One region of the Dactylosporangium sp. NPDC049525 genome, then DNA from elsewhere that is predicted to be linked to it. Evidence: riboswitches for the same ligand, from Rfam matches in the RefSeq annotation. Region 1 holds a riboswitch; each other region holds the start of a gene.
What was found. A riboswitch is a leader RNA that binds a small molecule or an ion and turns the genes downstream of it on or off. The one in region 1 is predicted to bind cobalamin.
Positions count from the first base shown of each region.

Region 2: linked by a shared signal. The riboswitch ahead of bluB (5,6-dimethylbenzimidazole synthase) and the one ahead of AB0K00_RS36390 (CbtB domain-containing protein) in region 1 are both predicted to bind cobalamin.
Region 3: linked by a shared signal. The riboswitch ahead of AB0K00_RS51495 (VWA domain-containing protein) and the one ahead of AB0K00_RS36390 (CbtB domain-containing protein) in region 1 are both predicted to bind cobalamin.

Region 1 is NZ_JBFAPO010000034.1:46,570-56,102, reverse strand. Features, by position in the region: gene AB0K00_RS36425 (discoidin domain-containing protein) at 1-423, shown strand, start outside; gene AB0K00_RS36420 (SRPBCC domain-containing protein) at 543-980, shown strand; gene AB0K00_RS36415 (metalloregulator ArsR/SmtB family transcription factor) at 967-1,296, shown strand; gene AB0K00_RS36410 (hypothetical protein) at 1,487-1,723, opposite strand; gene AB0K00_RS36405 (hypothetical protein) at 1,704-2,171, shown strand; gene AB0K00_RS36400 (hypothetical protein) at 2,150-2,563, opposite strand; gene AB0K00_RS36395 (class I SAM-dependent methyltransferase) at 2,837-3,427, opposite strand; cobalamin riboswitch at 3,590-3,721, shown strand; gene AB0K00_RS36390 (CbtB domain-containing protein) at 3,761-3,979, shown strand; gene AB0K00_RS36385 (CbtA family protein) at 3,994-4,743, shown strand; gene AB0K00_RS36380 (nuclear transport factor 2 family protein) at 4,946-5,275, shown strand; gene AB0K00_RS36375 (XRE family transcriptional regulator) at 5,267-5,842, opposite strand; gene AB0K00_RS36370 (MFS transporter) at 5,911-7,284, shown strand; gene AB0K00_RS36365 (hypothetical protein) at 7,645-8,889, shown strand; gene AB0K00_RS36360 (zinc-ribbon domain-containing protein) at 8,987-9,202, opposite strand; gene AB0K00_RS36355 (hypothetical protein) at 9,213-9,533, opposite strand, start outside.
Region 2 is NZ_JBFAPO010000010.1:142,198-151,730, forward strand. Features, by position in the region: gene AB0K00_RS17705 (GNAT family N-acetyltransferase) at 1-915, shown strand, start outside; gene AB0K00_RS17710 (hypothetical protein) at 930-1,112, opposite strand; gene AB0K00_RS17715 (SigE family RNA polymerase sigma factor) at 1,200-1,817, shown strand; gene AB0K00_RS17720 (sialidase family protein) at 1,817-3,112, shown strand; gene AB0K00_RS17725 (Uma2 family endonuclease) at 3,349-3,867, opposite strand; gene AB0K00_RS17730 (helix-turn-helix domain-containing protein) at 4,006-4,959, opposite strand; gene AB0K00_RS17735 (MBL fold metallo-hydrolase) at 5,031-5,771, shown strand; gene AB0K00_RS17740 (metallophosphoesterase) at 5,781-6,500, shown strand; cobalamin riboswitch at 6,510-6,716, shown strand; gene bluB (5,6-dimethylbenzimidazole synthase) at 6,756-7,376, shown strand; gene AB0K00_RS17750 (hypothetical protein) at 7,487-7,639, shown strand; gene AB0K00_RS17755 (hypothetical protein) at 7,743-8,915, shown strand; gene AB0K00_RS17760 (tetratricopeptide repeat protein) at 8,943-9,533, shown strand, end outside.
Region 3 is NZ_JBFAPO010000076.1:25,423-34,955, forward strand. Features, by position in the region: gene AB0K00_RS51485 (cobyrinate a,c-diamide synthase) at 1-632, opposite strand, end outside; gene cobO (cob(I)yrinic acid a,c-diamide adenosyltransferase) at 626-1,228, opposite strand; gene AB0K00_RS51495 (VWA domain-containing protein) at 1,231-3,270, opposite strand; cobalamin riboswitch at 3,310-3,505, opposite strand; gene AB0K00_RS51500 (hypothetical protein) at 3,565-4,404, shown strand; gene AB0K00_RS51505 (hypothetical protein) at 4,470-5,255, shown strand; gene AB0K00_RS51510 (hypothetical protein) at 5,277-5,648, shown strand; gene AB0K00_RS51515 (copper resistance protein CopC) at 5,660-6,409, opposite strand; gene AB0K00_RS51520 (hypothetical protein) at 6,495-6,962, shown strand; gene AB0K00_RS51525 (hypothetical protein) at 6,959-8,206, shown strand; gene AB0K00_RS51530 (MFS transporter) at 8,455-9,533, opposite strand, start outside.

The sequences.
Region 1 (9,533 bases):
AACCTGCCGGGCAACGTCACCGGCCAGGCCAGGGCCAACAGCGGCATCTACCTGCAGGACCGCTACGAGCTGCAGGTGCTCGACTCGTTCGGGGTCGCCTCCGCTCCCGGCATCGACACCTGCGCGTCGATCTACAACAAGGTCGCGGCGACGAGCAACGCCGCCACCGCCCCGGAGACGTGGCAGACCTACGACGTGACCTTCCGCGCGGCCCGGTTCAACGCATCCGGCACCAAGACGGAGAACGCCCGGGTCACCGTCGTGTGGAACGGCGTCACCGTGCACAACAACGTCGCCATCGACGGCCCGACCGGCAACGGCGCCGCCGAGGGCCCGACCGCCGGCAAGATCCGCCTCCAGGACCACGGCGACGCGGGTGCGAACGTGTTCTACCGCAACATCTGGGTCGAGCCGGTGAGCTGACCCCACCGACGAGGGGGCGGCGGCCGCCGCACGCCGCCCCCTCCCCAGCCGACAGTTGACGCAACCGGTTGATTGCTATACGTTGGTAGCAACTGAACGGTTGCTATATGGAGGCGGACATGACGTTCCCCGATCGGATCGAACGCACACTGCAGCTGGCCCACCCGCCGGAGAAGGTCTGGGCGGCGCTGACCACCGCCGAGGGTCTCGGCACCTGGTTCGGCAACCGCGCCGAGGTCGACCTGCGCGTCGGCGGCCAGGCAACGCTCATCTGGGACAGCGGCGACACCGCCACCCTCACCATCAAACGCCTCGAGCCACCCCGCGTCTTCGGCTACAGCTGGCCCGTCAACGGCCTGCCCGACGGCGACCCGCGGCGCACCTACGTGGAGTTCACCCTTGAGCCCGACGGCGCCGGCACCACGCTGACGATGGTGGAGAGCGGGTTCGCGCAGGTCGCCGACGCCGAGGCCCACTCCACGGCGTTCGACGGCAACACCAAGGGCTGGCTCAGCGAGCTCGGCGAGCTGGTCGCATACCTCGATGGACAGGCCTGACCCGGAGGCGGTGGCGCAGGAGGTCTTCGCCGCCCTGGCCGACCCGAGCCGGCGAGGGATCCTCGCCGCGCTCGCGGCCGGGGGGCCGGCCACCGCCACGCACCTGGCCGGCCGGTTGCCGATCACCCGGCAGGCCATTGCCAAGCACCTCGCCCTGCTCGCCGAGGCGGGCCTGGTGGTGGCCGAGCCGGGTGAGCGGCGCCGGGTCCGCTACCGGCTGGACTCGGCGTCGATGAAGGTGGCGCAGCAGTTCCTCGCCGCCCTCGCCCGCGACTGGGACGGCCCGCTCGACGCGCTGCGGCAACAATTGCGCTGAATGCGTCCGCAACGGTCGGCAACGCGGACAACCGCGCATTCGGCCCGGATCGGATCCCGCCCGCCGGTCCCGCCACGACTGGTTCCCGGCGGCGTAATGTACCTGTCGCACAACGCTGATACGGTCCAATGGTGGATCTGCTACGAGTGGAACACCGTCATGTGGAATTGGCTGACGTCGACTTCTCAGGTCAGACGTTCGACACATTCGGCGCATACGGCGGGACATTCCTGCGGTGCGACTTCACCGAGACGTCATTCGGGAAGTTCAGCGTCGGGCACCAGGGGCAGACCCATTTCGTGGACTGCGTGTTCCGGCGGACGCGGTTTCCGCTGGGTAACACGTACCTCGGCAACACCCGCTTCGAACGCTGCCGCTTCGACCAGGCGCGGCTGCGCGACCTGCGGGTGGACTCCACGGAGTTCATCGACTGCGTGTTCCACGGGCGGGTGTGGCACAGCACGTTCTACGGTGCCCCCGAAGGCTGGTCCACCGACCCGGACCGGCCGGGCAACCGGTGGCGCGGCAACGACTTCAGCGGCGCCGACCTCGTCGACGTCGCCTTCTGCAACATCGACCTGCGGGCCCAGACCTGGCCCAACGACCGCAGCGAGTATGCGCTCATCGACCGCGTCGACGAGCGCACCGCGAGCGCCGAGGCGGCGATCCGCGCGAAGCCGGACCACGAGTGGCCGGACCCCACCTCGTGCGAGCAGGCCCTGCGGGCGGTGCACTACCTGCGCACCGGCGCGCACCGGGATCCGCACGGCTTCATCCTGATCCGCCGGCGGATGCTCGGCAACCGGCTGCCGCCGCACGTCCGCGACATCCTGTGGACGCTGCTGGTCACGGACTACAGCGACCACCAGGAGTAGATGTCACGGCCCTCCTCGCGGGCCTCCTGCGCGAGACAGGCGAGGGCGACGAGCCGGTCGACCTCCCAGTCCTCCAGCAGGAACCGGTCCCCGTAGGCCTGGATCTGCTCCTCCTGCAGGCGGACCAGGCTGGCGACGAACGCGTCGTTGGCCCGCACCGTCCACGGACCCAGGCGCTCGGCGTCGATGGTGTCGACACCGTCGACCAGGGGCTCGTCCGGACCGAACTCGCTCACGTCCCGCCCGTCGATCTCGGCGACGAACTCCTCGACCTCCAGCACCCAGCCCCGGCAGTCGACATACGGCAGGTCGTTGCACGCCGGGCCGAGGCCGAGGTCCATCGCCGCCAGCTCTTCGCCGGTCGCGGCAAAGTACTCCATCAGCATGCCCACGCGCCGACGATATCGCGGGTTGTCACTGCGGGCATCCGCACCGGATCACCGTCCGGCGATGCGTGCGGGGAACCGACCCTGCGCTACGAGCCGAGCGCCCCGCGGCCGACGCTGACGCCGGACCACGCCCGGGTCCGCTGACTGGCCAGCACGACAAGGTAGAGCGGTCACGCGCCCGCGGCCTGGCGGGCCGCTCCGAGCTCGCCCGTCGATCACCCATGGCATTGAACCAGAGCCAGGCGTGGCTGCTGCCCTTCAGCGCCGTCGCCGGGCTCAGCCGCGGCTGAGCAGCAGGTACCGCTCGTCGGTGACCGTCTTGCCCCACAGCGCGTCGTCGCGCAGCGCCAGCACCTCCGCCTCCCGGCCGTTGCGGCGCACCAGGGACGCGCAGTCGGCGGCGGAGATCCCCGCACCGGTCGACCAGCGCCCTTCGACCAGGACCAGCCGGCCTCGCGGCCGCAGCAGAGCGGACCAGCGGGCCAGCACGGCGGCAGGATCGGGCAGCGCCCACAGCACGTGCCGGGCGAGGACCACGTCGAAGGACGCGGCCGCGAACGGCGGGTCGGCCGCGTCGCCGAGGACCAGCGGCACCGTGACGCCGTGCCGCCCGGCCTTGTCCCGCGCGACGTCGAGCATCCCGGCCGAGGCGTCCAGGCCGTACACCCGGTGCCCGGCCTCGGCCAGGAGGACCGAGACGCTGCCCGTCCCGCAGCCGAGGTCGACCACCGACACGGGCGCGGCGGGCAGCGCGGCCGACAGCAGGGTCGCCCACGCGGCGCGGACGGCGGGGTCGCGCAGGCCGTGGTCCGCCTCGTCGTCGAACGTCGCCGCGTGTGCGTCCCAGACTGCTCGTGCACCACCCATCGGCCGATCCTGGCACAGTGCCGTGGCGGCGGTCAGCTCACCGACCCCCTGCGCCGGGCCGAGAAGTTGATCACCTGAGAGATTGCGCACCCGGCGGTTGCCCGCGCCCTGAGCTGCGGCGCAGGTCGCCCCGCGGCGGGCCGCTGATCAGCGCGTCGATTGACACGCTGGTACGCCGTCCGTACCGTCCGAAACGAAACGTGACGGTGAACGGAAGCCGGTGCAAGCCCGGCACGGTCGCGCCGCTGTAACCACCACCCGTGGGAGTCAGACCCGGCCACTGTCACGACAACGCTCGATGGGACGCGAAAATCCCGCAGGAGGCTGCATCTGATGAGCTCGATCTCGGCTCTTCCCACCACCCCGGTCACGGCACCCGCCCCGATCCCGCTGCGGCAGCTCCTGCCGTGGGCGGCGTTCGGCGTCGTGCTCGCCGTCGTCCTGCTCTACTTCGTCGGTGCCGAGCAGGGCATCACCTCGGTCTTCGCCGGTGAGACCGTGCACGAGTTCGTCCACGACGGCCGGCACCTGCTCGGCTTCCCCTGCCACTGAGACGGGGAACCCAGATGTTGCATGCCCGTAGCCTGCTGGTGCGCGGGATGATCGTCGGCGTGGTCGCCGGCGTCGCCGCGTTCCTGTTCGCCTATCTGTTCGGTGAGGGCCCGATCAACGACGCGATCGCGTTCGAGGAGGCCCACGCCGCGCCCCTGGCGCCCGGTGAGCACGAGCACGAGCTGGTCAGCCGGACCGTGCAGAGCACCGTCGGCCTGGCCACCGCCTCGATCGTGTACGGGGTCGCGCTCGGTGGCCTGTTCGCCATCGCCGTCGCGGTCACCATCGGTCGCATCGGCCGGATCAGCGCCCGCGCCACCGCCGGCATCGTCGCCCTCGCCGGGTTCGTCGGAGTGGCCCTCGTGCCGTTCCTGAAGTACCCGGCCAACCCGCCGGCCACCGGCAACCCCGACACGCTCCAGCACCGCACCGGCCTGTACTTCCTGATGCTCGTCATCGGGGTGGCCGCGGTCGTCGGCGCGATCGTCGTCAGCCGGTCGTTGCAGCCGCGCTACGGCACCTGGAACGCGACGATCGCCGGGGTCGTCGGCGCCGCCGTCGTCGTCGGTGTCGCGATCGCCCTGCTGCCGGCGGTCAACGAGGTGCCGGAAGGGTTCGCCCCGGTCCTGCTGTGGCAGTTCCGCCTGGCGTCGCTGGGCACGCAGGCGGTCACGTGGGCCACGCTCGGCCTGCTGTTCGGTTATCTCACCGAACGCAGCGAGCGCACGTCCACCGTGGTGAGGGCCCAGCCGGTCGCCGCCTGACCAGTTCGTCCGTGATGCCCGGTGGAGCCGTCTCCGCCGGGCATCACCGTTTCAGCATGCTTGCCGCGCTCACAAGTGCTGCGGGCACGCTGGAGACCTGCGGCCGGGCGCCGCGCGCCCGGCAAACCCGGCGAACACAAGTAGCGTGGCAAGCTGGTCGGGCACTGCGCCGATCGATGTCATCAGGAACGGGGATCCCTCGATGAGCAACGCCAAAGTGGTCGCACGCTACTTCGACATGTGGAACACCGGCGACGTCGCCGTCGCCGCCGAGATCCTGCACCCCGACTGGGTCGATCACGCCCACCCGGAGGTCGCCGGCGTGGCCGGCGTGCAGCAGTCCGTCCAAGCCGTCCGGGCCGCCCGCCCGGACCTGCAGTTCACCGTGCACAGCATCCTGGGCGACGACGACCTGGTCGCCGTGGTCGGCTCCGTCGGGCAACCGGCCGATGGCGGCCCGGGCAACCTCGTCTGGCTGGTCCGGCTCGTCGACGGCCTGATGGCGGAGCTGTGGACCTACCAGTCACGCTGACCGCGGGCGGGCTCTGACCTGAGCCTTCTCGCCCTGCGGGCCGAACAGGTGCAGGATCTCCACCGCCTGTTCGCCCGCGGGGCCGAACCAGTGCGGGATGTTCGTCTCGAACTCCGCTACCTCCCCGGGGCGCAGCGTCAGCTCCTGCTCGCCGAGGATGAGCCGCAGCTCGCCGGCCAGGACGTAGAGCCACTCATAGCCGGCGTGGGTGACCAGCTGCGGCTCGCTCGGGCCGAGCACCTGCTTGAACACCTGCACCGGTCCGGGATACCGGGTCAACGCCACGACAACGCTGCCCTTGCGGTTGCGCCGGGGTTTGAGGTGTACGCGGGGATCACCCGTCGCCGGTGCCGCGACGAGCTGGTCGAGGGCCACGTGATGCGCCTTTGCCAGCGGCAGCAGCAGGTCGAGCGTCGGGCGGCGCCGGCCGGCCTCGAGGCGCGACAGCGCGCTGACGGAGATGCCGGTCTCGGCGGACAGCGCCTCGAGGGTCAGGCCCCGCGTGCGGCGCAACGCCCGCAGCCGCGGGCCGATGTCGTTGATGAGCCGCGCCACGTCGTCGTCCACTCCGCCATTTTTGCAGTTCTGGCAAATTCTCTGCGGGTTCGGCGGGATTGCCCGTGACGATCGTCGGCATGGATACCCTGCTCCGTGAAGCGCCCAGGCCCACCCGGCACCGCTGGCTGGTGCTGGCCATCTGCTCCATGAGCCTGTTCGTGGTCGGGCTCGACACGACGATCGTCAACGTGGCGCTGCCGTCGATCGGCGCGGGCCTGGGCGTCGGCACGCGCGGCCTGGAATGGACGGTCGACGCCTACACCCTCGTCCTGGCCGGCCTGCTGATCTCCTCCGGTGCGGTCGCCGACCGCTTCGGCCGGCGGCGCGTGTTCCAGCTGGGGCTCGTCGTGTTCGCGGTCGCGTCGGTGGCGTGCGCGGTCGCGCCCTCCATCGAGACGCTCATCGCGGCGCGGGTCCTGCAGGGTGTCGGCGGGTCGATGCTGAGCCCGGTCGCCCTCGCGATCGTGGTCAACGTCATCACCGACCCGAAGGAACGCGCCCAGGCGATCGGCGTCTGGGCCGCCGTGTTCGGCGCCAGCATGGCGCTCGGCCCCGTCACCGGCGGCCTGCTCGTGTCGGGTCTCGGCTGGCGGTCCGTGTTCTGGGTCAGCGTGCCGCTGATCGTCGCGGTACTGGCACTCACCGCGGTGTACGTCCCGGAGTCCAGGTCGCCACGGCCGCGAGCCATCGACGTGCCGGGGCAGCTGCTGCTGATCGCGTTCGTCGGTGGATCGGTGGCGCTGCTCATCGAGGGCCCGCACGTCGGCTGGGACTCCCCCGCCGGCTACGCCTTCGTCGCCGTCGCGCTGGCGGGTTTCGTGCTCACCTCGATGCGGCGCCGCGAACCGCTCATGGACCTGCGGCTGTTCCGGCGCGCCCCGTTCACCGCCGCGGTGCTCGGCGCGGTCGTCGTGTTCGCCGGCCTCAACGTGACGCTGCTGCTGAGCACCCTGTACCTGCAGCACGCCCGGGGCCTGACCCCGGCCGCCGCGGGCCTCGTCACGCTGCCGATGGCCGTCGCCGCCACGGTGTGCGCGCCGCTGTCCGGGTTCCTGGTCGGGCGGTTCGGCCCGCGGCTGCCGCTGCTGCTCGCCGGCGGTTTCGCGGCCGCCGGCGGGCTGTGCCTGGTGCGCCTCACCGACCACACCGGCCTGGCGGTGCTGCTGGCGGCGTATCTGTGCATCGGGGCCGGCATCGGCTTCGCGAACGCCCCGATCACCAACACCGCGGTCGCCGGGCTGCCGGCGGACCGGGCCGGGGTCGCCGGCGGCATCACCTCCACGGCCCGCCAGTTCGGCGCGGCGATCGGCGTGGCGATCGCCGGCGGCCTGGTCGCCGGGGCCGGGCCGGCCGGGCTCGCGCAGGCGTCGCGGCCCGGCTGGTTCCTCGTCGCCGGCTGCGGCCTGCTCCTGCTCGCCGTCGCCCGGGTCTCCCCGTCCGGCCGCCGGTAGACCGCGGGGAGGCCGCGGGAGGCCGCGCCTTTTCCTGCGCCTCGCGCGCTTTGCCGGCGTCCGTGCTGAAATCGGCCGCTATCAGTGGGCCTGCCTTTTATTCAGATGCTCGCTTTGCGGGACAACGAGGAATGTCGAAGACATATACGCTCGTCATGTCCTGGACACCGACGGGTGATCCAACAACGGGGACAGAAGTGCGCGCGCGCCGATTCCGGCGGCACATTTCTGCATGGGCATCAACGGTGTCGAATGATCACGTCGCCAGCCTCTGCGATTGCCGGTGTCGCCGGCGGGTCCATCACGTCTGAGGGGAACTGGATGAACCGCCGAAACAGACTCATCGCAAGCGCAACACTGATGGTGGGTGCACTGCTCATCACCTCCGCCACACCGGCCGCGGCCGACGAATCACCGGTCGGCACGTCCGCGTCCGCCGGCGCGAGTGACCAGCTGGTCCAGGCCGATCTGGCCGGGCGCCAGGAACGCCTGATGGCATTGAAGTCCTGGATCATCACCCAACCCGGCGTGGAGAGCAGCGGCTACGTCGAGTCGGTGAACGACGCGAAGAACCTGGCCACGACAATCCTGTGGGCAGGGCCGGTCAGCGCATTCCAGCAGGCCATCCTTGCCGAGGCGAAAAGCCGCGGCATCGCGGTGACCGTCCGGCAGCGCAAATTCACCCGGCAGCACCTGATCGACGCCGCCCAGGCGGTGTCGAGCAGCGCCGGAAAGGGCGCATTGCAGGGATTCTCGGTGACGTCCGTCGCCACCCTGGACCCCGACTTCGACGGCGTCGTGGTCCGCGGCAGCCACACCGGCGTGCCGAGCAGCGCGCTGGCCAACGCCCAGGCGGTGACGGCCAAGGCGCTGTCCGCGCAGATCGGTGTCGACGTCTCGGTCGGCGGCGCGGACGGCACGATCAGGCCGTCGGTCGCGACCCGCTCCAACGACACGGCGGCGTTCAACGCCGGTGGGTACATGCTGTCTCCGAGCAGCGGCACGACCTGTTCGACGGGCTGGGGGATCCTGCTCAACGGGGTCTACCGGACCACCACCGCCCGGCACTGCTGGCGGCACGACTACCGGGCCCGCGACGGCAGCGCCGGCTACGGTGACGGCCTGGTGAACTCCTCCGACGGAGCGGCCCGGGTGATGACCACCAGTGGCTTCTACTGGATGTTCGACGGCGCGTGGAACGACAGTTCCGGCTACAAGAAGACGGTTATCGGATACGGCGACGTCAGCTCCGGCGACTCGGTCTGCACCAGCGGCGGAAACTCCGGCGTGCATTGCGGTATCCAGGTCGGCACCATGTGCGTGCTGTTCAACGACGGCATGGGATTCGGCAACATCTGCACGATCCGCGGCCACCAGGTCAACAACGGCATCTCCAACATTCAGGGTGACAGCGGCGGCCCCGTCTTCACCCTCGGCGGCGCCGGTCAGGTCCGGGCGACCGGCATGATCCAGGGCCTGCAGGGCGGCTGGCAGAACTGCACCGGCGTGCACGACGGCGGCGCCAACTGGTGCAGCGACTGGGTGTTGTTCTCATCCGCACGGACGATCAACAACGCACTCGGCGCGTCACTGCGCACCGGGTGACCTGAGGCGTGCGGCGGCGCGGACGCTTTCCCGGCGTCCGCGCCGTTCGCGGGTCGCCTCCACATTCCGGCCGCCGGATGCGGCTGAAGGCGGTGGTCTAGCCGAGGAGGGCCGGGTCGGCGTCGCGTTCGGTGCCGCACGCGGTGCACTGGACCGTGTGCTTGACCCGCAGCGGGATCAGGGGCACGAAGAACAGCGACAGCTTCAACACGCGCTTGTACAGCGGGTGGGCGACCGTGTTGCCGCAGTGCGGGCAGCGCAGGGTCAACGTGCGCAGGTGCTTCACCCGCCAACCCCAACCGAAGATCAGCACGGGGGGCAGCCTAGCGGGTGGCGGTCCGGTCGTGGACGCGGCGCCCGGCGACGAGGCTCGCGACGGCCAGGACGACCGCGGCCAGGCAGGCCAGGAACAGCATGGCGACATACGGGTCCTGGATCTCGATGCGGCTGTTGGCGAGGCGGTCCGCGGGGGTCAGCGCGGCCGGCACCAGCGCCGGGATCAGGCGGGCCGGGCCGTAGCTGGACACCAGCACGACGCCGGTGAAGACCAGCAGCGGGGCGAGCATGCTCACGGACAACGCGGCGAGCAGCGTGTCCCGGCGGCGGCCGGCGCGGGACAGCACCAGGATGACGGCGGCGACGCC
Region 2 (9,533 bases), on a different contig from region 1:
ACCTTGGCCCCACTCGGCCGCCTGGTCACCTACGGCGACGCCTCCCGCGGCGGCCGCCCACCCGTCGACCCCGCCGACCTGGCCAACCGCAGCATCGCGGTCGCCGGCTTCTGGCTCCGCCCCGTCCTCACCCGCCCCGACGCCTTCCACGGCCCCCTTGCCCAGCTGCTGCACCTGACCGCGACCGGCGTCCTGCGCCCGCAGCTCGGCCCGCCTACCCTCTGGAGGACGCCCGCCGCGCCCACGAGGACCTGCTCGCCCGCCGCACCACCGGCAAACTCGTCCTCACCGTCAACCCGTAGCCGACCCCGCCGCGTCCCGGGTCGTGTTGCGCCGTGCCGCTCGGTGCCAGGATCGGGGCAAAATGGCTTCGTGAGCGACGACGAAGACACCGGCCGGCCGGTCCTGCGCATCGCCGGGCCGGACGACGCGGTGGCGCTGATGCGGCTGAAGCAGCGCCTGGACGAAGAGACCTCGTTCATGCTCCTGGAGCCGGACGAGCGGGACACCTCGACGCAGACGCTGGCTCGTCATCTGGAGGACGTGAGCCGGTCGGAGAACTCAGTGGTGATCGTGGCCGGCCGGCCCGGCGAGCTGGCCGGATATGTGGAGCTGGCCGGCGGAAAGTTCCGGCGGAACCGGTCCACGACCCACGTCATCATCGGTGTCCTGGCCGAAGCGAGCGGCAAAGGCGTCGGCACCAGATTGCTGGAGGAGGCGAAGCGCTGGGCGGCCGCCCGCGGCCTGCACCGGCTCGAGCTCAACGTGATGGCCCACAATCACCGGGCGGTCGTCCTGTATGAGCGCATGGGCTTCGTCCACGAAGGCCGCCGCGTGGACTGCCTGCTGATCGACGGCACGTTCCTCGACGAGCTGTCCATGGCCATGATCCTGCCAGGCACGCTATCGCCGTGACCGCGACGCCGCTCTCAATCAGCCTGACGCAAGAGGCACAGCGGGGCCCGTAACCGGACGGTCAACAGCATCCGCGGACCCGGCGCGAACGCGGCTTCGCCACCCGGAAGGCGTGGCGGATCTTCGCCGAGGTCGGCAGCTGCGCCGAACGCGTCGGCACCGTCGCCAAGGCCGTCCTCGCCCTCGAACGCCACCACGAATCATGAGGCTGGAAGGGCTCAATGTTGTCGGGTCGCTCAACCTTTGGCTGGGTGGGTGGGCACCTGGTAGGTGAGGAGGTTGCCGTGGTGAATGATGACCCGAGCGAGCAGCGTCGGTTCGCTGAGTACTTCGCGGCCCGTCGTGATGCGGTCCGGTGGGCGGCCTATTTGCTGTGCGGCGACTGGCACTGGGCGGACGACCTCACGCAGGTCGCTTTCGTCCGGCTGGCGTCCGGTTGGCAGCGGGTGCGCGATCCGGCGGCCCTGGATGCGTTCGTTCGTACCTGCCTCGTGCGGGCGTATCTCGCGGAGACTCGCAGGGCGTGGCGGCGTTGGGAACGGCGGGTCGCTGACGTGCCTGATGTTGTTCGTAGCGCGGACGACACGGAGACGGTGGCCCACCGGCTGACGTTCGTCGCGGCGCTGCGCCGGTTGCCGCCGCGGCAGCGGGCGGTGTTGGTGTGCCGGTACTACCAGGGCCTTGACATCGCAGCGACCGCCGAGGTTCTGGGCTGTTCGGCTGGCACCGTCAAGAGCCAGACATCGCGCGGTTTGGCGCTGCTACGTGAGCTGCTCGGCGCGCCGGTCCACGAGCCGGGCGAGGAGGCGGATGCCAGTTCGGGGGACCGCCCTGCGGCCGGGTCGGAGCCGGGGCCCGTCGGGGCTGGGTGGCCGCTGGTGATCGACTTGGAGGGAAAGTGATGACCGACATCCGGGAACTGTTTCACGACGCCACCGCCAGGTCCGCGCCACCGAGCGTGTTGACTGCGGAAGTCCTGTACGCGTCGGGGCAGCGCCGGCGCCGGCGGCGGACACTCGCACGGGGCGGTGCCGGCATGCTCGCCGCGGTGTTGATCGCGGTCGGCTCGGTCGCGGTGGCCAACTCCGACCACCGGGGGTTCGAACGGGGGGCGGGAATCGGCGATGCCAGTCAGCGGACCCGGGACGGCGCGGTACTGTCGGTCGCCGCGGGCGACCTCACGCACCTGTACGCGATCGTCGCCTCCTGCCCGGCGGGGCCGCAGTTGTGCACGCAAGACCTGGTGGGCTCCGACGATGGTGGCCGCTCCTGGACGATGCGCAGCCGGGACGTCCGGGCGGAGCGGGTGCTCGCCACAGCACCCGAGGTTGTCCAGCTCGATGGCGTGTCGGTCCGCGGGCCGCTCCCATCGTCCGGGTCGTCGGCCCAGCCGCGTCTGATCGAGCCGGGGACGGTCAGCGTCGACGGCGGCCGGACCTGGAAGGACATCACCGTGCAGACCGCTGCGGTTGCGGCGGTGCCGGCCGAAGGCTGGATCCGGTACGACTGTGGTGGCCAGCCCGGACAGGACTACCGGCAGACATGCCGGATGTGGGTGGTGGATCCGCAGGCCGGACACATCGCGCCGTTGGCCAACCAACCGCCCGGACAGTATTTCGTTGGGCGGACGGCTCGGCCGAACCCGAACACGCTGTGGATCAGCGGAACCGATGAGCAGTCCGACGAGCGACCAGTCCTGGCCGTCAGCAGCGACGCCGGGCGGACCTGGTCGGTGCACTCCTTCACCGACCACCCGAACGCCGCACCCCAAAGCAGCGAATCCGTGTATCCGACCACCCTCGACGGCATCACCGGATACGTCGTGCTCATGAGCGGCTCGCCACGCGGAGGCGCACACGTGTACCGGACCAGCGACGGCGGCTCGACCTGGCAGTGGGTCGACCGGCAGGGCACCGCACCGTGGTCATACGGCGCAGGCAACTCGTTCATCACCAAGGACGGCAGCCACGTGATCGCGAACGTGCCCAGCGAAACCGTCCACACCACCTCCTTCAGCGCCAGTCGTGACAACGGCAACCGATACCAGCCGATCACCCTCACCGGACTGCCCGCCAACCCGGAAAGCAGCGACGCCGGACCGGTGCACACCATCGCCGGCGGCGGCTACCTCACCCGCACCGTCGACGCCGCTTACCTCTCCACCGACGGCCTGAACTGGAAACGAATCACCCCATGATCATGGTTCGGGTAGGTCCCGAAGCGGACGCGGAGGCCCGATGTGGTGGTGCGCTCGGCAGCCTTCGAGCCTCTCCAGCCAGAATTCGTGGTGGCGTTCGAGGGCGAGCTCGGGATCACGCCAACGAAATCAATCGATATTCGACTACCTCATCAGATGAGAGGCACACACCCAAAACTGCGAAACTCCAGAGACCTGGTCGCCTGGCGCATCGCCGGCGAGCTTGTCCCTCGCCGTCAACTGAGCTCCGGCACCGGCCCGTCCACGAGCCATGCGAGCGGCCGCGGCTCGTGCTCCGCGACGAATCGGCCGTCTTCCAGGATCAGGGCGTGCACGGTGGTCGCCGTGTCGCGCTCGACGATCCAGTAGCGGGGGATGCCGACCGCCGCATACTCGTCGCGTTTGACCACCCGGTCGATCACCTTGCTGTCGGGTGACTCGACCTCGATCACCAGGAGTAGTCCGTCGGTGCCGGCATAGCTCGAGCGGGCCGGGCGTGGTGGTTTCCCCTTCGCCCAGATCGTCACGTCGGGCTGGCGTCCGCCCCAGACGTCGATGCCGCAGTCCGTGGTGACCTGCTCGTCCTCGAACCCGTTGACGAAGAACCAGCGAACCAGCCTGGCCACGATCAGCGCATGCTCTGGGGTGGCCGGCGGCAGGATGGACAACACCCCTTCTCGACTGAGCTCATAGCGGTGGTGCTCATCCGCGTCCGCCATGGCTGCAACGTCGTCGAGACTGATGGCGGCCGGCATGTGGGCAGCGATAACCGCTGGGCTCATGTCGCTCCTCCTGTCCACGCCCGAAGCGTAACGACGTCTGGTCCGTGCAATCCAAGATATGAGCATAAGACCATGTCCGTATAATGGCAAAGCCATCCGCACCCTTCCGCGTCAGGAGGCGCGGAAGCTGGCGCGGTAGGACTGTGGGGGGACACCGACGAGGCGGCGGAAGTGGGGGCGCAGGGCGACGCCGTCGGTGAAGCCGCAGGTGCGGGCGACCGAGTCGATGTCCAGGTCCGTGGTGGACAGCACGTGCTGGGCGCGCAGCACCCGCTGCAGCAGCAGCCAGCGCAGCGGCGAGGAGCCCGTCGTCTCCCGGAAGCGACGGTCGAACGTGCGGCGGCTCAGATGTACCGCCGCGGCCAGACGATCCACGTCGAGCGTGACGTCCTCCAGGTGCTCCAGTGCGTGGCGCATCGCGTCGCCGACCGCGTCGCCGGCGCGGAGCTGGGGGACCGGACGCTCGATGAACTGTGCCTGCCCGCCGGCCCGCTGCGGCGCCACGACCAGGGCACGGGCGGCGGTGTTGGCCACCGAGGGGCCGTGGTCGCGGCGCAGCAGGTGCAGGCACGCGTCCAGCCCGGCGGCGCTGCCCGCGCTGGTCACGACCGTGCCCTCGTCGACGTAGAGCACGTCGTCGACCACCTCGACGGCCGGGAACCGGGCGGCGAACGTGGCCAGGTGCCGCCAGTGCGTGGTGGCCCGCCGGCCGTCGAGCAGGCCGGCCTCGGCGAGGACGAACGCGCCCATGCACAGCCCGACGACGGTGGCGCCCTCGTCGTGGGCGCGGCGCAGCCGGTCCAGGATGCCCGGGGCGACCGGGGCGCCGCCCGGCGGCCGCCAGCCGGGCACGATGACGACGCCCGCCGCGTCGAGGTCGTCGAGGGCATGCGGGGCGCTGATCGCGATGCCCGCGGTCGTCGACAGCGGGCCGGGGTGCTCCCCGGCGGTGCGCACCTCGAAGCCGCTGCCGGCGACGCTGAACACCCGCGGCGCGACCGCGACCTCCAGCATCGGGGCGCCGTCGCCGATGAGCACCCCGACCGTCGTGGGTGAGCGGTCCATGGCTTGATCGTATCGGAGGATGGCGTTCCAGCCACTGCTGGCGGGCCGCGCCCGGCCGGAGACTGGGCGGTATGACCTTCCAGATCCGCCGGTTCGGCGGCCCGACCGCGGTGTTCACCGTCGGCGGCGTCACGTTCATGACCGACCCCACGTTCGACCCGCCCGGTGACTACGCCGTCGGCAGCCGGGTGCTGACCAAGACCGCGGCCGCGGCCGGCACCCCGGCGGACGCCGGCACCGTCGACGTCGTGCTGCTGTCCCACGACCAGCACCCTGACAACCTCGACCACTCCGGTCGGGCCTTCGCGGCGTCGGTACCCCTGATGCTCAGCACTCCGGCAGCGGCCGCCCGGCTGGGCGGCCCCACGGTCGGCCTGCCGCCGTGGACCGAGGTCAACCTGTCCCGGCCCGGTGGCGGCGGCCTCGTGCGGGTCACCGCGGTGCCGGCGCAGCACGGCCCCGACGGCACCGAGCACCTCACCGGCCCCGTCACCGGCTTCGTGCTGCACGGCGACGACCTGCCGACCGTCTACGTCAGCGGCGACAACGCGTCCCTGGGCGTCGTGGCGCAGATCGCCGACCGTTTCCCGGCCGTGGACGTCGCGATCCTGTTCGGCGGCAAGGCCCGCACCCCGCTGCTCGGCGACGCCGACCTGACCCTCGGCGCCGCCGGCCTGCTCGAGGCGGCCCGCCTCCTCGGCGCGAAGACGGTGCTGCCGGTCCACATCGACAGCTGGGCACACTTCACCGAAAGCCCCGACGACGTGCGCGCCGCGTTCGAGTCGGCGGGTAGCGCAGCGCTGCTGGGGTAACCAGCAGGGGTGCTCATCGCCCATCTCAGTGACCTCCACGTCGGATCGAAGCCGCCGGACCGGTTCGAGCGGGTCATCGCGTACCTCGCCGGCCTGCAGCGCCCGCTCGACGCGATCGTGGTGACCGGCGACGTCGCCGACCACGGCCTCGCCGCCGAGTACGCGGTGTTCGGCAAGCTCCAGCAGCTCGGCGTGCCGGTGCTGGCGCTCCCGGGCAACCACGACGACCGGGCCATGTTCCGCGGTGAACTCCTCGACGAGGAGCCGGCCACTGGTCCCGTGAACCGGGTCGAGACCGTCGCCGGGGCGGTGTTCGCGCTGTGCGACTCCAGCGTCCCCGGGCACGCCGAGGGCTGGCTGGACGACGACACCCTCGACTGGCTCGACGGCACCCTCGCGGCGTCGGCCGGCACGCCCGCGTTCGTGTGCTGCCATCATCCGCCGGTGCCGGTCGGCAAGCCCGCCGCGGACCAGGTCCGCCAGCTCGGGGCCGGGCGGCTCGCCGAGGTCCTCGGCCGGCACCCGGACGTGGTCGCCGTGCTGTGCGGCCACGTCCACACCGCCGCGGTGAGCACGTTCGCCGGCGTGCCGGTCCTGGCCGCCCCGGGCGTCGAGTCGACGATGCTGCTGCCCTGGGAGCCGGAGGACCGCCCGGAGGCGCCGCCGGCCCTCGCGTTCCACCTCCTGCAGGACGGCCGCCTCACGACGCACTTCCGGTTGTGCGTCTAAGCTCGGCGGCGGCATGAACTGATGCGAGGTGCCCCGGGCGACCGGGGAGAATCGGGAAGCCGGTGTGAATCCGGCACGGGCCCGCCGCGGTGATCGGGGAGCTGCCGTCCATGCACGCCGAACGTGGCGTGCGGTCACTGGCCTGCGGGCTGGGAAGGCGGACGGTCAGGCGTTGATCCGAGAGTCCGAAGACCGGCCTCGCGTTCACCGCCTGCCCCGCGCCGGGGCCGGCCTGAGCAGCGGGAGCCTGCCCTCATGAGCACCGACCTGTATGACGTCGTGCACCGCCGTCGCGACGTGCGCGGCCAGTTCACCGGGGCGCCGATCCCCGCCGAGGTCCTCGACCGCGTGCTGGGCGCGGCCCACGCGGCGCCGAGCGTGGGGCTGTCGCAGCCGTGGGACTTCGTGCTCGTGCGCGATCTCGGCCTGCGCAGCGCGTTCCACGACCACGTGCGGCAGGAGCGGGAGACGTTCGCCGCGACCCTGGACGGGCCGGCAATCGAGACGTTCCAACGCATCAAAATCGACGGTGTACTGGAATCGACCCTGTCCGTGGTCGTCACCTACGACGCCGGCCGTGGCGGTCCTGCGGTGCTTGGCCGGCACGCGATCGCCGACGCCGGCCTCTACTCGGTCTGCCTCGCCATCCAGAACCTGTGGCTGGCGGCCACCGCGGAGGGTCTCGGCGTGGGCTGGGTGTCGTTCTACCGCGAATCGTTCGTCCGCGACCTGCTCGGCATCCCCGACGGCATCCGTCCCGTGGCGTGGCTGTGCCTTGGCCCGGTGACGCACCTGGAGACCGTGCCGGACCTCGAACGGCACGGCTGGCGTAGCAGGATTCCGCTGGTCGAGGCGCTGCATCACGACCGCTGGTAGCTGTCGGCTAGGCGGGGTCGAAGTGTCACCCGGGCGACTTCATGGTCGTCACGTTGCGTGCCATTCTCATCACGCAACGTGACGCATATCGTCTGAGGAGGCGAATCCCAATGGCACAGATCGCTACGGACATCAGCACGGAAACCGGCACCGGCGCCGGGATGAAGAAGATCGTGGTCCGCAAGGCGGGCGCGGTGCGGCTCACCAGGCTCTGCAACAACTACTGCTACGGCATGTGCTGCTGTGCGGAGTTCCTGGGCTGAGTTGCAGGGCCGACGAGGCCGACACCGCGGGACACCCGGCCGGGGGCGCAACCCACCCTCACCCCCGGCCGGGGTCCCAGCCCACCAGCAGAGGAGATCTGCCATGCCGAACGCCCCAGTGGCGCTGCACGACCTGCGGTACCTCGACGAGGGCGACCGGGTCGTCGTCGGCCGCACCGACTGCGACTCCTACGGCGTGTTCCCGCCCGACGGCGCCGCGCTGCTCCGCGAGCTCGCCGGAGGCCGGCCACCGCGGGACGCCGCCGCCTGGTACACCGACCGCTACGGCGAACCCGTCGACATCGACGAATTCCTCGACACCCTGCGGGACCTGGACTTCCTGAGCCCTGGCGGCGCGGGGGAGAAGACCGCCCCGCCGCGCTGGCAGCGGCTCGGCGCGGCCCTGTTCTCGCCGGTCGCCTGGGCCTGCTACGCGGCGCTCGTCGTCGCCGCCGTCGCGGTCTGCGTCGCCGACCCGCGGCTCGCACCAGCCCGCGGCAACGTGTTCTTCACCGACTACCTGCTGATCGTCGAGCTGACGGTGCTGTTCGGGCAGCTGCCGTTCGTCGTGCTGCACGAGCTGTTCCACCTGCTCGCCGGGCGCCGGCTCGGCCTGCACTCCTCGATGCACCTCGGCCACCGGCTCTACTTCCTGGTGGCCGAGACGAAACTCGACGGGCTCGTCGTCGTGCCGCGGCGGCAGCGGTACCTGCCGATCCTCGCCGGGGTGGTCGCCGACGTGCTCGCGGCCTCGGCGCTCACCGTCGTGGCGTGGCTGACCCGGCACCCGGACGGCAGCATCCCGGTCGCGGGCCGCGCCTGCCTCGCCATCGCGTTCATGTCCCTGCTCGGCATCGTCGCCCAGCTGTACTTCTTCCTGCGCACCGACGTGTACCACCTCATCACCACCGTCCTGGGCTGCGTCGACCTGCACGCCACAGCGCGGGAGCTGCTGCACAACCGGATGTGGCGGCTGCTCGGGCGCACCGACCGGCTCGCCGCCGAGACCCGCTGGGACCCGCGCGACCGCGCCGCCGCCCGCTGGTACGCACCCCTGTACGCCATCGGCTACGCCACCATGCTCGCCGTGCTCGTGTTCGTGGCGCTGCCGCTCGCGTGGCACTTCCTCGGCACCGCCGTCGCCGCCGTCACCGATCCCGCCGTGCCCACGGCCCGGTTCTGGGACGCGCTGCTCTTCCTGGTCGCGTCCGTCGGCCAGCTCGTCCTCGCCGCCGCGCTCGCCGTCCGCGACCGCCGCCGCTCCCGCAAGCCGTGAACTCGCGCAAGTCCTGAAGGAGTCGTCATGTCACCAATTTTGTCCACAGTGGACGCACATCGGCGGCTGCGGGGACCGTTCACCGCCGCCGGTACCCTCCTGCGGCAGATCGTTCCCGGTCTCCTGCGTACCCACCCGGAGCTGGTGCGGGCGCACGACATCGAGATCCTCGCCGCCGCGCCGGAGCTCGCGACGCTGCTGACGTGCGAGCGGGAGACCCTCACGTCGCAGGCGTCACCGGAGTCGCGGACCCGGTACTACCCGTACGCGCGGACCGTCCAGATCGGTCACGGCCTCGTCGACCTGCTGCAGGCCGTGCTCGCCGACATCGGCCCCCGCACGCTCGTCGTCACGCACGCCGAGGAGGCCGACCGCACCGACGCCGAGTGGCTCGCCCTCCTGGCCCGCCGTATCGACCCCGCCCTGCTCACCATCGTGCACGACGCCGCGGAGCGCGGCGCGCCGGCCAGCGACCCGGCACGGTCCTATGTGGACGGTGACTGCGTCAGCGACGACCCGGTGCTCCTTGCGGCCTACGCCACGCTGGACCCGGCCGAGCGGGCGTTGCTGCACGACCGGCGCGCCGACGAGCTTCTGGCGAAAGGCGAGCCGTCGCTG
Region 3 (9,533 bases), on a different contig from region 1:
GCGGCGAGGGCCCGCACCGACGCCATGGCCTCGGCGTGCCGTTCGACGACGGGGACGAGGCCCAGGTGCCGCGACGGCGCGGCGACCGCGTCGTGGCGGCGCAGCACCCCGAGGACCGGGGTGCCGACCTCGGCGCACGCGTCGCGGAGGATCTGCTCGTGCCGGTCGGAGCCGACCCGGTTGAGCACGACGCCGGCGATGCGCACGCCGGAGCCGAACGAGCGGAAGCCGTGCACGACCGCGGCGATCGAGCGGGCCTGGGCGGTCGCGTCGACGACGAGGACGACCGGCGCATCGAGGAGCTTCGCGACGTGCGCGGTGGAGCCGAACTCCCCCGCGCCGGTGCGCCCGTCGAACAGGCCCATGACGCCCTCGACGACGGCGATGTCGGCGCCGGCCGCCCCGTGCGCGAACAGCGGCCCGATGCGGTCCTCGCCGACCAGCACCGGATCCAGGTTGCGGCCGGGCCGCCCGGCGGCGAGGGCGTGGTAGCCGGGGTCGATGTAGTCGGGCCCGACCTTGAACGGTGCCACCGTCAGTCCGCGCGCCGCGAACGCCGCGAGCAGCCCGGTCGCCACGGTCGTCTTGCCGTGCCCGGACGCCGGTGCCGCGATGACGATCCTGGCTACCACTCGATGCCCTGCTGCCCCTTGCGCCCCGCGTCCATCGGGTGCTTCACCTTCGTCATGTCGGTGACGAGGTCGGCGAGGTCGATCAGGTCAGGATGCGCGTCCCGGCCGGTGATGACGACGTGCTGGTTGCCGGGCCGGTCCCGCAGCGTGGCAACGACGTCGGCGACGTCGACCCAGCCCCACTTCATCGGGTACGTGAACTCGTCGAGCACGTAGAACCGGTGCGCCTCGGCGGCCAGGTCGCGTTTGATCTGCTCCCAGCCCTCGGCGGCCTCGGCGGCGTGGTCGCGCTCGGTGCCGGGGCGCTGGATCCAGGACCAGCCCTCGCCCATCTTCTGCCAGACGACGGGGCCGCCCTTGCCGGTCTCGCCGAGCGCCTTGAGCGCGGTCTCCTCGCCGACCTTCCACTTCGGGCTCTTCACGAACTGGTACACGGCGATCGGCCAGCCGGCGCTCCACGCGCGCAGCGCCATGCCGAACGCGGCGGTCGACTTGCCCTTGCCCTGTCCCGTGTGGACGGCCAGGACGTGCTGCCTGCGGCGCTGGCGGGTGGTGAGCCCGTCGTCGGGCACGCTCTCGACCTTGCCCTGCGGCATGTTCAGCTCCCCATGTGCGACAGGGCCGACAGCGGGACGCAGTCGGCGGACAGGGCGCGGGCGAGGCGCCCGGCGAGGCCGAGGCGCACGGGTCCGGACTCGCAGTCCACGACGACGGCGGGGATGCCGGCGAGCGCGGGCGCGACGGTCAGCGGGTCGGCGCCGCTGGTGGCCCGGCCGTCGGTGACGATGACGAGCAGCGGCCGGCGGCGGGCGTCGCGGCGGCGCTCGCCGTGCAGCGTGCGGGCGGCCCGGAGCAGCCCGGCGGCGAGCGGGGTGCGCCCGCCGGTGCGCAGTTCGGCCAGGCGCAGCACGCCGACCTCGTGGCTGGCGGTCGGCTCGAGGACGGTGGTGGCCTCCGCACCCCGGAAGGTGATCATGCCGACCTTGTCGCGGCGCTGGTACGCGTCGCGCAGCAGCGACAGCACGGCCGTCTTCACGACCGCCATGCGCTGCCGGGCGGCCATCGAGCCGGACGCGTCCACGACGAACAGCACCAGGTTGGCCTCCCGGCCCACCTTGACCGCCTCGCGGAGGTCCTGGGTCTGCACGCTGCGGGAGCCGCGCATTGCCGCGGCCCGCAAGCTGTCGGGCAGGTGCAGGCTGACGAGCTTGCCGCCGCTGGGCTGCCGGGACCGCACGACCCGCCCGTGCCGCGAGTACGCTGGCGAGCGCCGGCCGGCGTGCGCGCCCTGCTGCCGGTTGGCCCGGCCGCCGATGCGCAGCAGCCGCGTCTTGTACGGCGCCTGCGCGAACGCCAGCTCCCCGGCCGGCTGCGTGACCGGCCCGTCGGAGGGTTCGCCCGGCGTGGGTTCGACCTGCGCGGGCGGCGCCTGCGCGGCGTGATCGCCGGCGGGTGGCGGACCGACCGGCGGCGGACCTGGGTTGCCCGGTGCGCTGCCAGGACCACCGTCACCGCCTCCGTCACCGGCAGCGGCCGGCTCGCCGGCCGTGGACGGCCCGCCGGTATCCGGGTCCTCGTCGCCTGGGTCGTGCCTGGCGTCGTCGTCGGGGTCGTCGGGGTCGTCGCCGAGCTCCTGGTCCAGGATCTCCTCGAGGCGTTCCTGGTCCGCGCCCGGCGGGTCGAGGGGGTCGCGGCGGCGCCGGTGCGGCAGCGCGAGCCGGGCCGCGTCGCGCAGGTCGTCCTTCGTCACGACGGTCCGGCCGTGCCACGCGGCGAGCGCGACCGCGGTGCGGGCCACGACGATGTCGGCGCGCAGCCCGTCCACCCGGTACGCCAGGCAGATCCGCGCGATCCGGTCCAGCTGACGGTCCGGCAACGTCACCCCGGGCAGCGCGCGCCTGGCGGTGGCGATCCGGCCGGCGAGCGCGGCGTCCTCCTCGATGAAGCGGGCCGCGAACGTCTCGGGGTCCAGCTCGTACGCCAGCCGCCGCCGCACCACCTCGGCCCTCGGTGCGGGCGTGGTCGGCGACGTGACCCCGACGACCAGGCCGAACCGGTCGACGAGCTGCGGGCGCGGCTCGCCCTCCTCCGGGTTCATGGTGCCGACGAGCAGGAACCTGGCGGCGTGCTTGACGGAGACCCCGTCGCGCTCGACGTGGGCGCGGCCCATCGCGGCGGCGTCCAGGAGCAGGTCGACGAGGTGGTCGGGCAGGAGGTTGACCTCGTCGACGTAGAGCACGCCGCGGTGGGCGGCGGCGAGCAGGCCGGGCTCGTAGGCCTTGACCCCGTCGCCGAGGGCCCGCTGCAGGTCCAGGGTGCCGACGACCCGGTCCTCGGTCGCGCCGACGGGCAGCTCGACCAGGGCGGAGCGGCGGCGGGCCGCGGGCGCGTCCAGGGAGTGCGGGCCGTCGGGGCAGGACGGGTCGGGCGCGGTGGGGTCACAGGCGAAGCGGCAGCCGGCGACGACGTCGACCTCCGGCAGCAGCGTGGCGAGGCCACGCACGACGGTCGACTTGGCGGTGCCCTTCTCACCCCGGACGAGGACCCCGCCGATCGCCGGTGACACGGCGGTCAGCAGCAGGGCGAGGCGCAGGTCGGGCAGGCCGACCACGGCCGAGAACGGGTATGGCGACGTCAACGGGCACATCCTTATCGAGCGGGTCCGCGCCCGCTGGGTCATGGAGCGTGAGCGGCCGGAGTCTCCTGACTCCCGGATCGCCGCCGCCCCCCGACCTTCCGGCCGGTGCGGCCGTGGTCCGTGCGCTGGAGGGTGACTCCCCGGTCACAGTGGCGGGACCGTCCCAGACTCGCACTGGGTTCCTCCCTATGACCGCTCGGGGTTCATCGTGTCCCACGGCTCCCAGTGACGTCAACGTGACCCAAATCCTTCGGTGCCGCCGGACCGGGCCGAACAGTGAACGTGGGCAGGAGCGTGGCGCACGCCGTCCTGTGTGTCGTGCTGACCGCAGGCCTGCTGGTCGCGGCCGTGCACCGGCGGCTGCCGCCGCTCGCGCCGGAGACGTCGGTGGCGCCGCCGGGCACCCGCGCCATGTGGCTGTGGGAGCGGGAGCCGCCCGAGGCGGTCGTCGGCTGGGCCGTCGCGAACTCGGTGACGACGATCTTCGCGTACTACGACCCGCGCGCCGACGTGACGGACCTGACCCGGCTGCGCGCGCTGTGTGACGGCGCCGGGATCACCCTTGACGCGCTCGGCGGCGAGCCGGCCTGGACGACGGACCACGCGACCGCGCTCGGCTGGGCCCGCGCCGCCACGGCCACGGGGCTGTTCCGGGGGCTGCACGTCGACGTCGAGCCCTACCTGCTGCCGTCCTGGAAAGAGCAACAAGCGGCGCTGGTACCGCGGCTGCTGCAGCTGCTCGACGAGCTGGCGCGGGTCGGCCCGCCGGTCGAGGTCGACGTGCCGTTCTGGCTGCCGACGGTGCAGGCCGGCGGGGAGAACCTGGCCGACGCCGTGCTCGCCCGGGTCGACGGCATCACCGTGATGAGCTACCGCAACACCGCCACCGGCGGCAACTCCATGCTCGGCGTCGCCGACGACCTGCTGCGCCGCGCGGGGAAGGCGGCCAAACCGGCGCGGCTGGGCGCGGAGACGCAGGCGCTCGGCGACTGTCCGTACTGCACGTTCCACGGCGGCACGGGCAGCGCGATGCGGGCGACGTTGAGCGCGGTCGACAGCGCGGCGCAGCGGTACGCGGCGTTCGAGGGAATCGCGGTGCACCAGTACGACACCTGGATGGCGCTCGGCGGGTAGCTCAAGCCCCCGCCGGGCCGGCCGATCTGGCAGACATCAGCAGCCCACAGACAAGGACCCCTCCGATGCGCCGTTCAGCCTCAGTCGCCATCGCCTGCGCCGCCGGAGCGGCCGCCGTCCTGCCGGCGGCGGCGCCGGCCGGCGCTGCGACCGCGGACCTCGGCCTGGTCATCCCGCTGCTGGCGCCGATGCTGCCGGGGCAGACGGGCTGGGTGGGCACGCTGTGGGGCGCGTCCGGCGACGTCTGCGACGTCAAGGTCACCGCCTCGGGCGCCGGACTCACGGTCAACTACCCCGCGAACACAAAGACCTACTCGTCGCTGTCGAAGGGCGACTCGCTCGCGGCCGGGCACGTGGACTACGTGGCGTTCAACATCGGTGTCGCCACGTCGAAGCTCGTGTCGCTGAACCCGGTCACGCTGAGCTACACGTACACCGAGAAGGCCGACGGGGCGACCACCTGCACCGGCACGAAGCGGACCGGGTCACAAACCGCGACCCTGCCGGTCGTGTCGGTCACCGGCGACGCGATCACGCAGAAGACGTCCACCGTCACCGTGCCGAAGAAGACCCCGGTCTGGAGCCAGCTGGTGTTCCAGGCCCGCAAGGGCGGCGTCGACGACCTGCGCATCACCGTCTCCGGCGGCCCGACCGGCCTGGTCGTGAGCTACCCGCAGGAGCGGGCGTACACGCAACTCAACGACGCCGCGTCGCTGCCGGTCGGGACCGACGACTTCGCCGCGGTGAAGTTCGACGCGACGAACGTGGCCGCCGGCACCTATCAGCTCACGGTCAAGCAGACCTACGGCAGCACCACCGACACCAACAACCTCACCCTGGTCGTCGTCTAGCTTCCAGCGGAAAGGCCCGTCATGATCCGGCTCATCCTCGTCTCCCTGGCCGTCACGGCCGCCCTGGCCGGCTGCGGCGACGAGTCGTCGAACACCCCGGCGAAGATCACCGCACCGTCGGCGGCCGCCGCACCCTCCGCCGCCGCGTCGTCGACACCCGAACGGCTGGAGACGATCTTCCTGGACACGACGGCCGCGCACCTGTGCTCGGTGCAGTCGCGGGTCTACACCGACCCGGCGGCGATGGCCGAGGCGTACGCCAGCAAACCGGTCTATACCGGGCTGAGCGACGCGCAGGTCGAGCAGTACCAGCAGCGGGTCATCGCCGACCCGGCGTTCGCCAACCGGCTCACCGGGCAGATCCAGCAGACCTGCGGGTCAGCGACCGGCTAGCGACCGTCCCGTTATCGGAGGGCGGCCTTGCGGCGCTTCTTCTCCGGCTGCACCGGCGCCCGGCGGGCGGCGAGCCAGATCATGACGCCGACACCCACGATGAGCAGCGCCGGCAGCAGCCAGTCGGTGAGCACGAACGGCGTCGCCGGGGTGACCGGCGGCGGCAGCGCCTGCTGCGGCCCGGCGGTCGGTGCCGCCTGGGTCGCCGCCGGGGCGCTCTCCTTGTTCAGCGCCCGGGTCAGCGCCTCGGACGGCCCGGCGGTCGGCGCGGTCCAGCCCGCCGGCGCCGGCGTCGCTTGGCCGCTGTAGGTGAACCGCAGCTGCCCCTTCACCGCCTCGCCGTCGGAGGCGACCGACTGGTACGCCACCACGTACAGCCCCTGCTCCGGCCAGTGCGACACGGTGACGAGCGCCGGGAACCCGGTGTTGTAGACCTTCGGCTCGAACTTCCCCTCGACCAGGAAGTACTCCTGGACGGGCTTGTCGAGCCGCTTCGGCTCCCCGCCGCGCCACCCGCCGTCGACCCGCTGCCCCGAGGGCGCGGTGACGGTGAACCACGCGAAGGACGCCGGCTGCTCGGTGAAATACAGCGCCACATCGGCCCGCGGCTGGTCCACGGTGCTGTCCTGCACCGGGTCGGACATGGCCAGCTGCCCGTGGGCGGCGGCCGGCCCCGCCGGCAGCACGACGCCGAGCGCCGCGACGACGGTCAGCACCGCGAGTCGGATCGTAGTGACCGCTGTGGTGCTGCCGGATCGCATCGGCACATGATGCCGGGTTCCCCCGTGGGCGACAAGACGCTAAATTCACGTCCCTAACGAACCCGCCGCCCCGGGAGCCTGCTTCGTGCCTGCCGTCCGCTCCACCGTCGCCGCCGCCTGCCTGCTCGCGTTCCTCACCGCCGGCTGCGACTCACCCTCCCCGTCGCCGTCCACCGCCGCCGGCACGCCGGCCCCGGCCGCGTCGACCAGCACCGCGACCGCCCCCGGGACCGACGCGCCCTCACCGACCGCCGGGCCGACCTCCGCGCCCGCCTCCCCGGTGCCCACCGTCGACAAGGAGGTCGTCGTCACCGTCGCGAAACGCAAGGTGACGCCGCCGACCGGCCGCGTCGAGGTCGCCAAGGGCAGCCTGGTGCGCATCACGGTCACCTCCGACGTCGCCGACGAGCTGCACGTCCACGGCTACGACAAGACTCTGACGCTGCCGGCCGGGGCGCCGGCCTCGATCGAGCTGCGGGTCGACCGGACCGGGCTGTTCGAGGTGGAGACGCACGCGTCGCACCTGGTCCTGTTCCAGCTCGTGGTCCGTTGAACACCGACCTCGCGCCGGTCCTGGCGCACGGCGTCGGTGGCCGCCAGGACCTGCCGCTCACCCTGGGCCAGCTGCTCGTCGGCGCCGCCGCCGCGCTGATCGTGTCGTTCCTGGTGCTCGGGGTGGCGTGGCGCTCCCCGCGGCTCGACCCCGCCGCGGGACGGCCGATCGGGACGTTCACCGTGCCCGCCGTCGTACCGCGGCTGCTCGGCATCGCTTTTCTGGCCGTCCTGGCCTGGACGTTCACGCTGCCCGACAGCGCCGACAACCCGGCCGCCGGGATCGTGTACGTGCTGTTCTGGGTCGGACTGGTCCCGCTGTCGCTGCTGCTCGGCCCGGTGTGGCGGTCGCTGAACCCGCTGCGGACCCTGTCGCTGGGCTTCAAAGCCCGCCGGCCGCTGCCCGACGCCGTCGGCTACTGGCCCGCCGCGGCCGGGCTGTTCGCGTTCGCCTGGCTGGAGCTGGTCGCCCCGGACCGGGCGACCCTGCCGGTCATCGGCACGTGGCTCGCCGTGTACGCCGTGGCGATGCTCGCCGGCGCCTTCGTCTACGGCCCCGACTGGTTCACCCGAGGCGACGCGTTCGAGGTGCTCAGTGACCTCGTCGGCCGGCTCGCCGTCATCGGCCGGCGCCCCGACGGCACCCTCGTCTGGCGCAACCCCCTCGACGGGATCGCCGGCCTGCGCCCCGCGCCCGGCCTGGTCGCCGTCGTCGTCGTGCTGCTCGGCGCCACCTTCTACGACGCGATGTCCGGCGCCCTGTTCTGGCTGCGCTTCACCCAGGAGAACGGCCTGCCCGCCCCGGTCACCGGCACCCTCGGCCTGCTCGGCGTCATCGGCGCGGTGGCTCTCGCGTACACCGTGGCGACCCGCACCGCGGGCCGGCGCGGCCACACGTCGGCGGAGCGCACCCCGGGCGAGCTGGCCCACTCGATCGTGCCGATCGTCGTCGGCTACGTCGTCGCGCACTACTACTCGCTGTTCGTCCTGGAGGGCCAGCGCACCGTCGCGCTGCTGCTGGACCATCCGGACTTCGACCCGTGGACCGGCGTCATCACCCCGACGGGCGTCGCCAACGTCCAGATCACCGCCATCATCCTCGGCCACCTGGTCGGCACGGTCCTCGCCCACGACCGGGCCCTGAAACTCTTCCCCCGCGCCCAGGCCATGACCGGCCAGGTGCCGCTACTGGGACTGATGGTCGCCTATACGGTCGCGGGCCTGCTGCTGCTCTTCACCGGCTGAATTCCACCGTCAACGCAAGCTTGGTAGAGCGACGCGAGGGAGGAGCGCCGCTCTACCGGTCCAGCAATATATGTGTATCGAAGGGGACCTTCGAGCTAGTCCTTGCGAGGGTCTGCGTGACCCTTTCAGTTGCCGCTGAGAAGAGCATGCCCGGTGCCACTTGGCGCCCACTTGGCGAATACTTGCGCTGATCTGTCCCCCACCCGACACCCCTGACCGGTATCAACGGCGGCGGTCACGCACTCGCGTCACGTGCTCGTGGTGAAGAGCAGGACGATGACGGCGACGAGCATTGACGTCACGCCGGCGGTGATCAGGGCGCCGCCGCCGCCGAGCCAGGTGATGAGGGGTGCCGCGGCCGCGGTGCCGCCGCCGATCGCGGTCTGGGTGACGGCACCGACGGTCGCGAAGAGGCGGCCGTGCCGTTCCGGTGGGGTGCGGGCCGTAACCAGGGCGCTCTGGGCGACGTTCAGCATGCCGTTGCCCACGCCGCCGGCGACGGCCGCGGCGTAGGCGATCAGCAGGCCGGGCGCCACGCCGATGCCGGCGATCCCGGCGCCCATGGTCAGGCACGCGACCGCGACCGCGCCCCGGTGGCTCATCCGGATGTGGGGCAGCAGCTGCGAGCCGGCGAGCGCGCCGACACCCCACAGCGTCAGATACAGCCCGTATTGGCTGTCGGTGGCGCCGAGCTGGTCGATGAAGCGGAACGGCGCCGCGACGTTGTCGATCACGGCCGCGCCGACGCAGACGGCGGCGCCGAGGACCGCGACGGACAGGACCCGGTCGGCGAGCAGCAGCCGCAGCCCACCGGACCGGTCCTTCGCCACGGTCGCGGGGTCCGGGCGGCGGCGGACGGACAGCAGCGCGCACGCGCCGGCGAGCACCGCGAACGTGACCGCGTCGGCGAGCACCGCGGTCCGCACGCCGAACCAGCCGGTGAGCAGCCCGCCGACCCCGGGTCCGACGATCCAGCCGATCCCGACGCCCGCGCCGAGCCGGGCGAAGCCGCGCTCCCGCCCTTCGGGGCCGGTGATGGCGGGGACGAGCGCGTTCGTCGACGGCCGGACGAACGCCGACAGGCCCGCGAGCGCGGCGAACAGCAGCACCGTCGGCAGCGGCCCGTCCAGCAGTGCCAGCGGCACCGCGACGACGGCCTGGCCGAGCAGCGCGAAGATCAGCAACGACCTGGTCTCGACCCGGTCGACGACCCGACCCACCAGCGGCGCGAGCACCACGAACGGCACCAGCTCGGCGGCCAGGATCGCCGCGACCCAGCCACTGCCGTGCGGCTGCAACCGCAGCAGCAACGCGATGAACGCGGCGG